Regions from separate parts of the Paenibacillus sp. P4_E11 genome, predicted to be linked through region 3. Evidence: riboswitches for the same ligand, from Rfam matches in the RefSeq annotation. Region 3 holds a riboswitch; each other region holds the start of a gene.

Region 1 (3,330 bases), on a different contig from region 3:
CGAATTGCGATTCTTCGAGCCCGTATACCATAGCCGTTAACTTCAGATGTTCGCGAATCGTTAGCTCCGCATACAGCTCCGGGGATTCCGGAACGTAGGCGAGCTTGGAACGGAATTGGTGTTCGTTTCTTAATGGCTGTTGCCCGCCGATTCGGATTTCTCCCTGTTGGGGTTGTAACAGCCCGAGCAGATGTTTGATCGTCGTACTTTTGCCAGCCCCGTTTAAACCGATCAAGCCGATCATTTCTCCAGGATTTACTGTAAAAGAGAGATCATGTAAAATTGGCTTATTGCTGAAGTAACCACCATATAGTTTTTCCACTTGCAAAATCGGTAACATAGCAAACCTCCGGTTCATCTGATACTTTTATCCTAACATTTTCAAAGATTGCAAGCACATTTTTACCTATTTTTGTGCCGATGTTACCCAACTTTTACGTAAACAAGCGTGTGGGGGAGTTTGAGAGAGCAATATTGGCAAAAAAGTGTGATTAATCACACAAAACTCGTGGATTTGTCTGTTTTTACATACTCCGCTCGCTTTACAGCTTTGGAGGAACATCGTAAACTAACCTTCATAATAACTTAACTTCATATTGCTATCAATTTCCAATCGCTGAGTTTTCAGAAATGAAAAACGGGGGAACCAAACAGGGTTACATTGGGGTGAATTTCGCTAGTGAGACTACAACTCTTACAGTAGCGAATAGGGCGACTCTCGCGTCCGAATCCGTCAGCTAACCTCGTAAGCGTGAAGAGAGAGGCACTTTGTCGGGGGCCTATGCTTGTTTTTGATGTAGCATGGTTCGTACAGCCGAGAAGAGTCCCTCTTCTGCGGCTTTTTTAATGCCATATTCCGGCAAAGCGTTAAAGCGCTAAAGAAAATTCTTTTCTTCACTAAGGGATATTGGGACCACGACCCTCATACACATTGGAGGGGGGCGGTTGCCCAAAATCAAACAAGTGGAGGAGAGACGGCACTAACAATAAACTATAGTCGCGTCAAATCCGATCATGCGTAACACTCGACGGCGGGGCTTAAGGAGGACCGAAGAAGTGGGAGGTATTCACCAAGGAGAACCCCATGTAAAACGATCATCCAGCATGACCTTCGCATTGCGATGGAAGCGTGAAAACTTGCGTTTGATTTCAGGTATCGCTTTGTTTTCAATCGCTATGACTTTCATGTTCACGGTGTTGTTGTACGGTACGGCTACCAAGAGCGTATCCGTAGTAGTGAATGGACAAGAAACCGTTGTGAGTACGAAGCAATGGGTCCTGCAACGCCTACTGGATGAACTGGCCATTCCGGTTGGAGAATATGACCGATTATCCCTGCCTTTAGAGGCGAAGTTGAAGAACGGGGATAAAGTCGTGGTCGATCATGCTCTACCGGTGCAATTGATGGCTGATGGGAAGACGGAATTAAAGTACACGACAGGAAGAACGGTTGCTGCAGTATTGCAGGACTTGGATGTATCCGTAGGAGAACTGGATAAAGTGTCTCCTGCGCAGGATACGGGCATTAGCGGGAATGATGTCATTCAAGTGGTCAGAGTGAATAAAGTATTAGAGGATCAGACGGAAGCCATACCATTTGACACCGTGAAACAAAACGATCCGAACTTGCTGAAAGGCAAGGAGCAAACCGTTACAGAAGGCCAAGATGGCGTTCTTGCCAAGAAGATCGAAAAAACGTTCGAGGATGGCGTCCTTGTGGCTGAGAATGTAGTCGATATGAAAGTATCTGCGGAAAGTGTCAATAAAGTCGTAGCACTGGGCACCAAAAACCCCGTAGTTGTGTTGTCTGCATCCACGCCTAATATCGAAGAAGTGACGAAGTCAGGCGTGACGTTCGGGTATAAGCAGATCTTGAACAACGTATCGCTGACTGCGTATACCATTGATGCTAGTTCTACAGGCAAAACCAGCGAGCATCCCCAATACGGATTAACCTTCTCCGGGACGCGTGTGACCGAAGGCCGTACGATTGCGGTAGATCCCAAAGTGATTCCAATTGGATGGTGGGTCTACATCGAGGGTATCGGCTTGCGACGTGCGGAAGACACCGGTAGCGGCATCAAGGGAAACATTATCGATGTATTCTTCGACAACCCGGATTATGCCAAACGATTTGGTGTGAAACGCGGTTACAAGGTTTACGTTATCGGCAAGGATAAACCGGCTTCGAGTTGATAGACATCTCCCTGAGCCAGAGCTGACCCCGCGAAAAATGCGTCAGCTCTGCTCTGGGATTGATCATTCCCTTCGAGTTCGGGTATAGTGTACAATAGAAGCTCATGCAGGAGAAGAAGAGGACAACCGCCCCTCTTCTTTTTGTTGCTGTCGGAAAGGGACGGGCCAAGGTGATCAAAGAAATCATTGTTGTTGAGGGTCGTGACGATACGATTGCGATCCAGCGAGCCGTGCAGGCTGAAACGATCGAGACAGGCGGATCGGCCATCGACGCGACGGTACTTCGCAAAATTGCTCTGGCGCAGGAACGTCGTGGTGTGATTGTGTTCACGGATCCTGATCATGCAGGTGAGCGTATCCGCAGGATTATTTCGGCGAAAGTACCTGGCTGCAAGCATGCGTTTCTAACGCAGCAGGAGGCGACCAAGAAGGGCGACATCGGGGTAGAGAATGCAACGGATGAAGCGATCCGTCAAGCACTTGCTCAAGTTAGGACAGACTATGAGGGAAGCGCGGCCGATCAGGAGCCGGAGGCGCAGATCACACAAGCGGATCTCATGGCTGCGGGGCTACTCGTCCATCCGGACGCCGCCCGGAGACGGCTTGCCATCGGCGACCGTCTGGGTATCGGCTGCTGCAACGGAAAGCAGTTCCTGAAGCGCTGCGCTATGTTCCGCATCACCCAGGCCGAGTTTAAGCGTGCGTATGATGATTTTATGGATAAAGGAATGTGACAGCTGCTATGACGGATATGGTGTCTACACCCAAACGAACGAAGGAATTGATCAAGAAATACGGTCTTGTGTTAAAGAAGAGCTTGGGGCAAAATTTCTTGACTGATCAAAATATATTGCATCACATCGTGAACGCTGCCGAGCTGGATGCATCCAAGGGAGCACTGGAGATTGGTCCGGGCATCGGAGCGCTGACACAGCACTTGGCTGAAGCCGCAGGTACGGTGGTGGCGGTAGAGATCGATCAGCGGTTGCTGCCGATTCTGGCGGAGACGATGAGGACGTACGAGAACGCTCATATTGTTCACGGAGACGTTCTCAAGCTGGATCTGCGCGAGCTGTGGCAGGAGCGATTCAGTGCTTGCTCGAAGGTTAGCGTTGTAGCTAACTTGCCTTACTA
Region 2 (3,330 bases), on a different contig from region 3:
ATCGACGTAGCGTTCCCGCTCGGGTGCCTGGTCGCCCTCACCGGCGTCTCCGGCTCCGGCAAGTCGACACTGCTGTTCGATCTCGTGGCTGCCGGGGGCAGCGACGAGCAGCAACGCCACGGCTGCGCCAGCATTACCGGCTACGGTGCCATTGACAACATCGTGACGGTCGACCAGTCACCGATCGGTCGGATGAGCCGGTCCAACGTGGCGACGTACACGGACGTATTCACCGCCGTTCGCAATCTGTATGCCGGCTTGCCGGAGGCGAAGCAGGCCGGGCTCACGGCGAAGCATTTCTCGTTCAACACGCCGGGTGGGCGATGCGAGCATTGCCAAGGACTCGGCGTCGTGCCGATGGATATGTTCTTCCTACCTGGCCTTGAGGTACGTTGTCCGGTATGCCGCGGCAAGCGATTCCAGGAGGAAGTGCTGCGTATCACGTACAATGGACTGTCGGTCTCCGACCTGCTCGATCTGACCGTCCAGGAGAGTCTGCCGCTCTTGCAAGGTCAGATTAAGATGGACGCCCAGATCGCTTTGCTGAACGAAGTCGGGCTTGGCTATCTCCATTGGGGCCAATCGATCGTCACCTTGTCCGGGGGAGAGGGGCAGCGGATTCGGCTGGCCAAGGAGCTGAGCGGCAAGACGAAGCGCCACATGCTGTACTTGCTGGACGAACCCTCGACCGGACTGCATCCGCGGGATACCGCACAGCTGCTCATTCTGCTGAACCGGCTGGTGGACGCCGGCAATACGGTCATCGTCGTGGAGCACAACCTCGATGTCATCCGCGAATGTGATTGGGTGATCGACATCGGGCCCGAAGGGGGAGATCGAGGGGGCGAATTGATGGCGACCGGCACACCGGAGCATGTGGCAGCGGTCGAGGTCTCTCACACCGGACGCTACCTGCGAGAAGCGCTCAGGTAGGTTATCTATTGAACTAGGAAGCCCTCACATCCGAAGTATCCGGTGTGAGGGCTTTATCGATTCTATCGAATGATTAGAAGGAGAAATACGAGAGCGATTGCTGCAGCAATTCATTCTCTTCCATCTGGAAGGGCTCGTTCATAAGAGGGTATTCGATATTATCGGCCAGATCGCTTAGTGCCGCAGCAGCTAGATCTCCTCTTACTTCGCCCCAGCATAGTCTGTTACTCTGAATATATAGGAATGCGTCGGGGATAGAGAGACCTTTCAGTGACATGAAGATAGACGCCCACTTCACAAGATCGATCGGATGTTCTCCGTGAGGCAGGGTGAACGTTCCCCATCCCACTGCACCCTGACTAGTCATTTTCATCAAACCGGTGTAACAGTCTTTGTCGACTCCAAGAGTCGACCCATCCGTCCGATCAGGATCGAACAGGAACAGCTTCATAGAGCCGATCTGGTAGAGAGACGAGATAGAGTGACTTAAGTCGGGTAAGGTTTCGATTGTTTTTATCATAGGTGGGCTCCTTTACGATGCATAAGGAGGAGCTAGGCTCTCTCAAGGCGCTTACGAAGTTAGCTATCGGATTCGGGCTTGAGAGAGCCCTACCTTGGCGTATGCCTTGGATTCACCCCATGGAACGTCATTCTGTCAGACATGTAAGACAGAACATTCCGGTGGTTCCCCCGTTTCCTGGATAGGAATTCAGCGATTGACTTCTTATGTAGTTGTTGCTCCAAATGATACGACGATTAGGCAACCTTGTAAACCCGGGAGCAGCGTGAGATAAGAGGATATTTAGCCTTTATAGCAAATGAAAACGGATACAACCGAACAAGTCTTTTATTTTCTAGTCTTTTGCTTCCAGAAGCTGTGCCTTGCTCATTCGATACTTTTACGATTGAAAGGTTCTTTAGATTGTGATAATTTAGATGTGTAAACGTTTAACTAAAGGTTAAGCAGAAGGAGGCGTTCAGTCCAGGTGCGCAAGCTAACAATTAAAGATGTCGCCAAGAGCGCCGGAGTATCGACTGCTACCGTATCAAGAGTGCTGAGTGGAACAGGGTATGTGAGCGATGAAGTCCGTCAGCAAGTGTTAAGCACCGTTCAGAGCTTGAACTACCAGCCGAATGCGATTGCACGTAGTCTGAAGCAAGACCGATCTCGCAGTATCGGTATGATCCTGCCGGATATGACGAATCCGTACTTCATGGCCATTGCCAACACGCTGCAACGCAGACTGATCTCCGCTGGCTACCGCGTCCTGTTCATGGATTCGGATGAGAGTCCGCAGAAGGAGCGTGAGGCGCTTGATGTGCTGCGCAGCAACCGGGTCGACGGGATTGTATTAGCCGGAACTGGCGACAACAAGGAGCAACTTCGACACGTGCTGGGCGCTGATATTCCACTCGTGCTTGTGGACCGAAGTATTGCAGGCGTTGGGACGGATCTGGTGATGGAGGACAATCGGACGCCGGCTGGCGAGGCGATCACTTACTTGTTAGCGCAAGGCCATGCACGCATTGGCATCGTTAATGGACCAGCCACGATCAGTACGGCGAACGAACGATACGAAGGGGTTGTCGAAGCGTATAAGGAAGCTGGTGTTCCGATATCCTCCGAGTCCGTGTATCAGGGGGATTTCACCCGAGCTTCCGGCAAGCAGGCGATCCACTGGTTCATGGCACAGAGCGAGCCGCCGACAGCGATATTTTCCACCAACAATGAGATGACGTTCGGGCTGTATCTGGGCATGAAGGAGCTCGGGATGGAGACGGACAGTATCGAAGTCGTGTCGTTCGGCGAACTTGACTTTGCTTCATTGTTCCGGCATCGTCTGTCAGTCATTATTCAGAATCCTGATATGATCGGCGAGGCGGCAGCTGAGATGCTGTTGGAGCGATTGTCCAATGAGACGAAGATGAGGGAAAATCGGATTTTCGTCCCGCAATTCAAGGCCAGGCAGGAGAGTTAAGCTTGGCCGAATTTCTTTGATTTATATGTAAACGTTAACACATTTGAAAGTGCTTTCAGAACCGCGATATAGAAAATAGCTTGATGTAACCAAGGTGGAACCAACATATTCTAAGGAGGCTTTATACGATGACTACTTCTTATCCGAACAGATTGAATGGCTCAATGCCCAAGATTGGGATTCGTCCGACAGTAGACGGGCGACGAGGCGGGATTCGCGAGTCGCTAGAGCAAGTCACCATGGATATGGCACAGGCGGTGGCCCAGCTATTGACTACTGAGCTTCGCCATTCGAATGGACTTCAAGTCGAGTGCGTCCTTGCGGATACGTGCATAGGAGGAGTAGCTGAGGCGGCTCAAGCTGCAGAGAAGTTCGCCCGAGAAGGCGTTGGCGCGACGATCACCGTAACGCCTTCCTG
Region 3 (3,330 bases):
ACGGCTCAGCGAAGCTGGCGGATGGAAGCAAGCAGCTGTCGCAAGGCATAAGCACATTCGGTCAGAAGCTGGGTGAAGCCGAGGTCGGCAGTGGTGCTCTAGTACAAGGCGTTCAGGCAGTGGCCAAAGGCGGTTCTGATCTTCAAAGCGGTCTCGCCCAGTTGTCTGGCGGCGTGTCGCAGCTAGCAGATGGAACGAAGCAATTGAAGGATGGAACCGATCAACTATCCAGCGGTTCGACGCAAGTGGTCACTGGATCGGGTGAGCTGTCCGGCAAGCTGAAGGAAGCCTCTTCCCAGACTTCCGATATTAAGACGACGGACGCGACTTATAATAAGTTCGCTAATCCAGTTCAAGTAGAAGAAGATAAGCTTTCCCCTGTGCCGAATTATGGTACTGGCTTCGCACCTTATTTCGTATCGTTGGGATTGTTCGTCGGTTCCTTGTTATTAACGATCGTATTGCCGCTGCGGGAAACTGCTGTTCAGCCGAAATCTGGACTCAGCTGGTTCCTTGGCAAGTGGGGCATGATGTTGTCCGTTGGTGTAATCCAGGCCGTTATTGTGGATCTGGTACTCTTGTTCGGACTGGGCATTGAGGTTCAGAGCATCCCGTACTTCATGTTGTTCAGCGTACTTGTAAGTTGGACCTTCATGGCTATTGTACAGTTTCTCGTTACAGCATTCGGTGACCCCGGCAGATTTATTGCGATTGTCATCTTGATTCTGCAGCTTACTACATCGGCTGGGACATTCCCACTGGAGCTTATCCCGGCACCGTTGCAAGCGTTAAGTAGCTGGCTGCCTATGACTTATACTGTATCAGGGTATAAAGCGGTCATATCCAGTGGTGATTATGGTTATCTGGGACACAATGTACTTGTTCTTGGAGCATTCGCAGTAGGAGCGAGCTTATTAACGCTCATGTACTTTATCATCCAATTCCGTAAGAAACATGCATCCCAGTCTGACAACCAGCCTATTGCATCATCTGTGTAAACTTAGAAACAGCCTTTTCCTTTACCGGAAGAGGCTGATCTTCGTTCAAGTTGACATGTTATTGGAACGAAAGTACAATCACTACGTATATTACTATTCCGAATACGAGAGAAGAGGATGAGAAGCATGAAATTGACTAACAAAATTGGAGTCATCGTCGACAGCTTTGGCATCGGAGTCAGAGAAGGGTTGAAGAAGGCCAAGGATGTTGGCGCAGAAGGTGTTCAAATCTATGCCGTCAGCGGAGAGATGGATCCCGCCAATCTGTCGCCTGCTCAACGAAAAGAACTGAAAGCTTACATAGATTCGCTCGGTTTGGAAATATCTGCACTATGCGGTGATCTTGGTGGACACGGTTTCCAGGATATCGCCGCTAATCCAGCCAAAGTCGAGAAGTCCAAACGCATTCTCGATCTCGCGCAAGATCTGGGTACGAACATTGTGACGACACACATTGGGATTGTGCCTTCGGATAAGAATGGGGCTGTCTTCGCTGCCATGCAGCAATCATGTGAAGAATTGAGCCAATATGCGAGCAGCATGGGCGGTTTTTTCGCGATTGAGACCGGACCTGAGACAGCTGAGCATCTGAAAGGTTTCCTCGACACGTTGAGCAGCAGAGGCGTATCGGTCAACTTCGACCCAGCCAATATGGTCATGGTGACAGGGGACGATCCGGTACAAGGTGTATACACATTGAAGGATTATATCGTGCACACGCACGTGAAGGATGGCGTTCGCTACAAGGAAGTCGATCCACGCGAAATCTATGGCGCATTAGGCTATGAGCCGATGGATCACGGCAAAATTGCTGAGATGGTGCGTTCCGGCGAAATCTTCCGCGAAGTGCCGTTGGGTGAAGGGAAAGTGGACTTCAAAGCTTATTTCCAAGCGTTGACGGACATCGGATATAAAGGATATTTGACGATCGAACGTGAAGTTGGCGACCAACCGGAGATCGATATTAGGAAAGCTGTTGACTTCATTAAGACGTATCGGTAGCATTCAAATGTTCCACAATCCGGTTTTGTTGCCAGACTTTGCGGCATGAATTCGTGTATATAACCATGCTACAATGAACGGGCACCAAACAACAAAGGCCGAAGCTAGTAGAAGCACGGGGGAACCAACTTTGGGGTGAAGCCACTATGTGGCCGGGTGATTACTCTTTGACCCGAATCCGTCAGCTAACCTCGCAGGCCGAAAAGGAGAGTGGAGTTTTTGAAGAAGTTGAACAAGCAGCTATTGGCAGGGGTATTGGCATTGGGTGTTATCGGCGGCACAGCAGGAGCTGGAGCAGCATCCGCAGCAACCTTGACTAATGGGACGACACCTACAGGGAATCAAGTTCAATGTTATTATAGCTTACAGAAAGTAGATCTTAACGATTTCCTGAATGGTAAATTCGACTTGTCGAAGCAATTGGAGCAGCTGTTTCCAGGGATGAACATCAAGTTCCCGGAATTACCAACAACTGTAACACCTGCACCAACGCCGACTCCGGTGACACCAACACCGACGCCAGCACCAGTTAAACCTACACCAACACCAGTAAAACCAACGCCTACACCAACACCAGTAAAGCCAACACCGACGCCAAGCACACCGTCGACAGGAACGGAAAGTTCTTTTGCGAATCAAGTCGTGTCGCTTGTTAATCAGGAGCGTGCCAAAGCTGGGCTTAAACCTCTTACAAGTGATGCCGCTTTGACGAATATGGCTATGGATAAAGCGAAGGATATGTATAACAAGAACTATTTCGATCACACTTCGCCTACATTCGGATCTCCATTCGACATGATGAAAACTTATAACATTTCATTCCGTTATGCGGGTGAGAACATTGCCAAGGGCCAACGTACGCCTCAGGAAGTTATGACTGCCTGGATGAACAGTGCGGGACACCGTCAGAACATCCTTAACGGGAACTTCACTAAGATTGGCGTTGCCTTCTACAACGGCGAATGGGTTCAAGAATTCACAGGTTAATAAGAAGTAATGTAAACTGAACCGTTGACGATTTCTAGTCAACGGTTTTTTTTACAGAATCAGAAAGTATAAACATCGAGAGGTTGCATCCTGATTCGGCATAAAAAGTTACCGCTAAAGACGAACCCGCTTCACCGAATTGCTCCGATAGGAGCTTTTTTTATTGTGCATCAGCATCTTCTGTTTTATCCCGAACACATGCTTAGCGGCTGGCGCTGTTGCTCTGCATATAGGAGAAGTAGGAAAACGTCATATGCCGATCCAGCGCAAAGTTGGCCGCTCCCAGTGCACCACCGACTTCTTTGAACTGCCCGGTATGGACGACAGTCGAAGCCGATAATTG
Region 4 (3,330 bases), on a different contig from region 3:
GAGCGCGAGCGATGAAAGGATTGAAATTATTTCTACTTACTGGATTAGCTTTTGTCTGGACGTTCAGCTTGATCGGTTGTTCTGCACAGACTCAGCAGCACGATGATTCGACATTACAATTGCAACAGCAATTAACAGCAGCTGAAGGACATGCACAAGCTGTTCCCTCACGGATACGCCTGACTGACAAGGCGCATACAGAGTTGGCCCCTGGCTCCCCACAGCCGCAGACTCCTACGGCTATAGTAGTCCCGCCTCCATCACCGACTATGATGCCAGCCCCGCCTTCATCACCATCGCCATCGTCTCCTGCAGCATCTGTGAGATCCAAGAAACCGTCTATTCCCGTACAAAGACAGCAGGAGATGTCGCAGAAGAAGTTGACTTTATCGGAACTAAGGTCGAAGTACTCCGACTATTTCAAAGTCAATGGGCAATCCAGTGTCAAAAAAATCGCGCTAACTTTTGACGACGGTCCTGATCAGCTATATACCCCGCAAATCTTGGACATTCTTAAGGCGAATAACGTTAAGGCGACTTTCTTCCTGGTCGGACGAAGGGCAGAGGCGAATCCAGCCGTCGTGGCTCGGATCGTGCGGGAAGGACATATAATCGGCAACCACTCCTACAATCATCCGTTGTTCACGAAGTTGACGCTCGGCGAGTTCCAGAATCAGATCGAGAAGACATCCCAGATCTTACATGGGCAAATTGGTTATTACCCCAAACTTATTCGTCCTCCGTATGGTGAAATAACCGAGGAACAGCTGAAGTGGGTCGGAAGCCGCAACTATGTAATCGTCAATTGGAATATCGACTCCCTGGATTGGAAAGGTTTATCGGCCGATCAAGTGTCACATAACATCATAAGCCATATGCGTGCTGGCGCGATTGTGTTGCAGCATTCCGCCGGAGGAGATAAGCAGGATTTATCAGGCACAGTAACGGCCCTGCCGTCCATTATTCGTAAAATAAAAGAAGACGGCTACGAACTCGTAACCGTCCCACAATTATTAAACTTGTCCAAGCAGCTGTAGTCTAAACTTAATTTAATACGTAAATCTGTACCTTCTGTAACCCGAACGAGTTCACGAATGACTTGGACCCGGGAATGAAAATATCGATCTTGTTGCCCTTGATCGCACCACCGATATCACTGGCCTTGGCCAGTAAAGTCTGCGGCAATCCACTGAAGCTATAGCCTTTGATCAGGACGGTCGTTCCTAACGGAATGACCTTAGGGTCGACTGCGATTGTGCCAAGTGCTAGCGCATTGCCAAAGTAATCAACCGCTCCATAGCCGCCGTTCTCTTCAGGCGCACTGGAGTAGGCGGAAGCTGTGGCGTTCAGCACTTTCTTGTACGAATGCGAGGCACCCTGGTGATCTTGAATCGTTTGTCCCGTCTGTACAGCATCCTGAGCGGGTTGAGCAGCCGTGACCGTTGCTTTCGCTACAGCTGTAGTCGCTGCGGACTTGGCTTTGGCTTTGCTGACGATTGCCGTCTGCTTGCTTGCGGCAGGTACTGAGACTGGTGCAGATGCGGCTGCTTGAGCTGCGAGTTGAGCCGCCTGAGCTGCTTGTGCGGCTTGTTCTGCGGCAATCGCTGCTTCTGCGGCGGCAGCTGCTTCGCTCTTGGCGATTTCGGCCGTTGCTTGAGGACGCTGCAAGTCCCAGCCAGCCTGGAGGTCGAATTTGATGGGTTCGCTCGAGGCGATGTCCGACCCTTGTGCGTTCGTTGCGACTGCCAGCTGGCTTACCTCTTCAGTCTGCGGTTTGGCCGGCACGTCTTCCTGGCTCAGCTTTGCCACACTTTCTGCGAAGACGGTCGTTCCGCCAATGCAAAATACGCCTAAGGCAATTGTCGCCAAGGTTTTTTTGCTGTAAAACTTGGATATCAAGGTACATCGCTCCTTTTATTTGATGCCTACGAGGTTAGCTGTCGGGTTCGGGCTGAGGATACAACCCTACGTCTTATAAACGATTCACCCCAAACGGACGAACAAGTTCGTTTTCGTCCATACATACTTACATCCCCCGCACTGTCCAACAATTGGGAAGGACAGTTTCGGCCGTGCTTACTAAACAGGCTAACATACGATTATACCTAGAAAAACCCTTAAAATTTGGTAATCCATTATGTGAACGCAATATTTTGGCAAATACAAGTAGGTTTTTATGTGAAAAATTGGGTCCCTTTCAGGTTATACGAACCCTATATGCGAATAACAAAAAAAGCGCCAATGGCTTGGCGCTAAAGCAATCTTTCCCGATTGTCGAACCTGGAGCAGATCTGGAATAAATCCCCTGCCTGACTGAACTTCATTAAGCTTGAAAAAAAAGTTGTCCATTAAGCGAACGATTCTTTTGCAATCGGCTCCAACAGCTTGTAACCTACATTTCGAATCGTCATAATGTATTCCGGCGTGCGGGCATTTTTTTCGATTTTGTCGCGTAGGTGGCTGATATGAACGTCCACGATCCGGGTGTCTCCGAGAAAGTGATAGTCCCACACCCCGTGCAGCAGTTGCTGGCGGCTAAGCACTTTACCTCTATGCTTGCAGAGGAACAGAAGCAATTCGAATTCTTTCGGTGTCAGCTCAATGGAATTACCGTGAATATAAGCTTCCCGTTGATCAGGACGAATCTCAATGGGGCCGATATGGATCGATTCATCAGAAGTAGTCGGCAGTGTGTTCAATCTTCTCAGGATGGCCTGAATGCGTGAGACCAGCTCCTGCGGACTGAACGGCTTCGTCATGTAATCATCGGCTCCATTGTCCAGCCCCTGGATTTTGTCAGACAAATCCTGAAGCGCCGTCAGCATGACAATCGGGACTAGATTATGTTGACTGCGCAGCCTGCGGCACACTTGAATGCCGTCCAGCTTGGGCAGCATGAGGTCGAGAACAATCAAATCCGGGCGGAATTGAGGCAGCACCTCGAACACCGCTTCCCCGTCATACACGCACTGCACTTCGAAGCCAACCAGTTTCAGATTGAATTCAATCAACATGGAGATCGAAGGTTCGTCATCTACGACAAGTATTCGTTTTTTCATCATCGTCGTCTCCTTTGTGTTCATTTTCCTAGATGGATTAGTAATGGATAGGTTTATTATGACAGAGCAATATCATGCCAATATTAATCGTTCGTAAAGTGGATGTTAAAATTATTGGAGAAATTGTTGTATAATGAAACACGAGGTGAACAGCTTGGCATTCCATATCGTACTTGTAGAGCCGGAAATTCCGGCTAACACGGGCAACATCGCGCGTACTTGCGCGGCAACAGGGACTTACTTGCATTTGGTAAGGCCATTAGGGTTTGAT

What was found. Region 3 has a riboswitch for cyclic di-AMP ahead of AC1DWB_RS10240 (CAP domain-containing protein). Riboswitches for the same ligand answer to the same signal wherever they lie in the genome.
Region 1: another riboswitch for cyclic di-AMP. It lies ahead of AC1DWB_RS14035 (G5 domain-containing protein); the one in region 3 lies ahead of AC1DWB_RS10240 (CAP domain-containing protein).
Region 2: another riboswitch for cyclic di-AMP. It lies ahead of AC1DWB_RS25765 (hypothetical protein); the one in region 3 lies ahead of AC1DWB_RS10240 (CAP domain-containing protein).
Region 4: another riboswitch for cyclic di-AMP. It lies ahead of AC1DWB_RS05215 (3D domain-containing protein); the one in region 3 lies ahead of AC1DWB_RS10240 (CAP domain-containing protein).

Annotation. Positions count from the first base shown of each region.
Region 1 is NZ_JBFUIX010000031.1:14,471-17,800, forward strand. It holds gene AC1DWB_RS14030 (ABC transporter ATP-binding protein) at 1-340, opposite strand, end outside; cyclic di-AMP (ydaO/yuaA leader) riboswitch at 605-768, shown strand; gene AC1DWB_RS14035 (G5 domain-containing protein) at 1,057-2,196, shown strand; gene rnmV (ribonuclease M5) at 2,367-2,930, shown strand; gene rsmA (16S rRNA (adenine(1518)-N(6)/adenine(1519)-N(6))-dimethyltransferase RsmA) at 2,939-3,330, shown strand, end outside.
Region 2 is NZ_JBFUIX010000092.1:8,524-11,853, forward strand. It holds gene uvrA (excinuclease ABC subunit UvrA) at 1-933, shown strand, start outside; gene AC1DWB_RS25765 (hypothetical protein) at 1,007-1,453, opposite strand; cyclic di-AMP (ydaO/yuaA leader) riboswitch at 1,486-1,658, opposite strand; gene AC1DWB_RS25770 (LacI family DNA-binding transcriptional regulator) at 1,920-2,912, shown strand; gene AC1DWB_RS25775 (L-fucose isomerase) at 3,041-3,330, shown strand, end outside.
Region 3 is NZ_JBFUIX010000019.1:61,551-64,880, forward strand. It holds gene AC1DWB_RS10230 (YhgE/Pip family protein) at 1-998, shown strand, start outside; gene AC1DWB_RS10235 (sugar phosphate isomerase/epimerase family protein) at 1,125-2,000, shown strand; cyclic di-AMP (ydaO/yuaA leader) riboswitch at 2,087-2,215, shown strand; gene AC1DWB_RS10240 (CAP domain-containing protein) at 2,211-2,987, shown strand; gene AC1DWB_RS10245 (ROK family transcriptional regulator) at 3,190-3,330, opposite strand, start outside.
Region 4 is NZ_JBFUIX010000007.1:120,709-124,038, forward strand. It holds gene AC1DWB_RS05210 (polysaccharide deacetylase family protein) at 12-1,037, shown strand; gene AC1DWB_RS05215 (3D domain-containing protein) at 1,045-1,899, opposite strand; cyclic di-AMP (ydaO/yuaA leader) riboswitch at 1,907-2,082, opposite strand; gene AC1DWB_RS05220 (response regulator) at 2,349-3,062, opposite strand; gene trmL (tRNA (uridine(34)/cytosine(34)/5-carboxymethylaminomethyluridine(34)-2'-O)-methyltransferase TrmL) at 3,214-3,330, shown strand, end outside.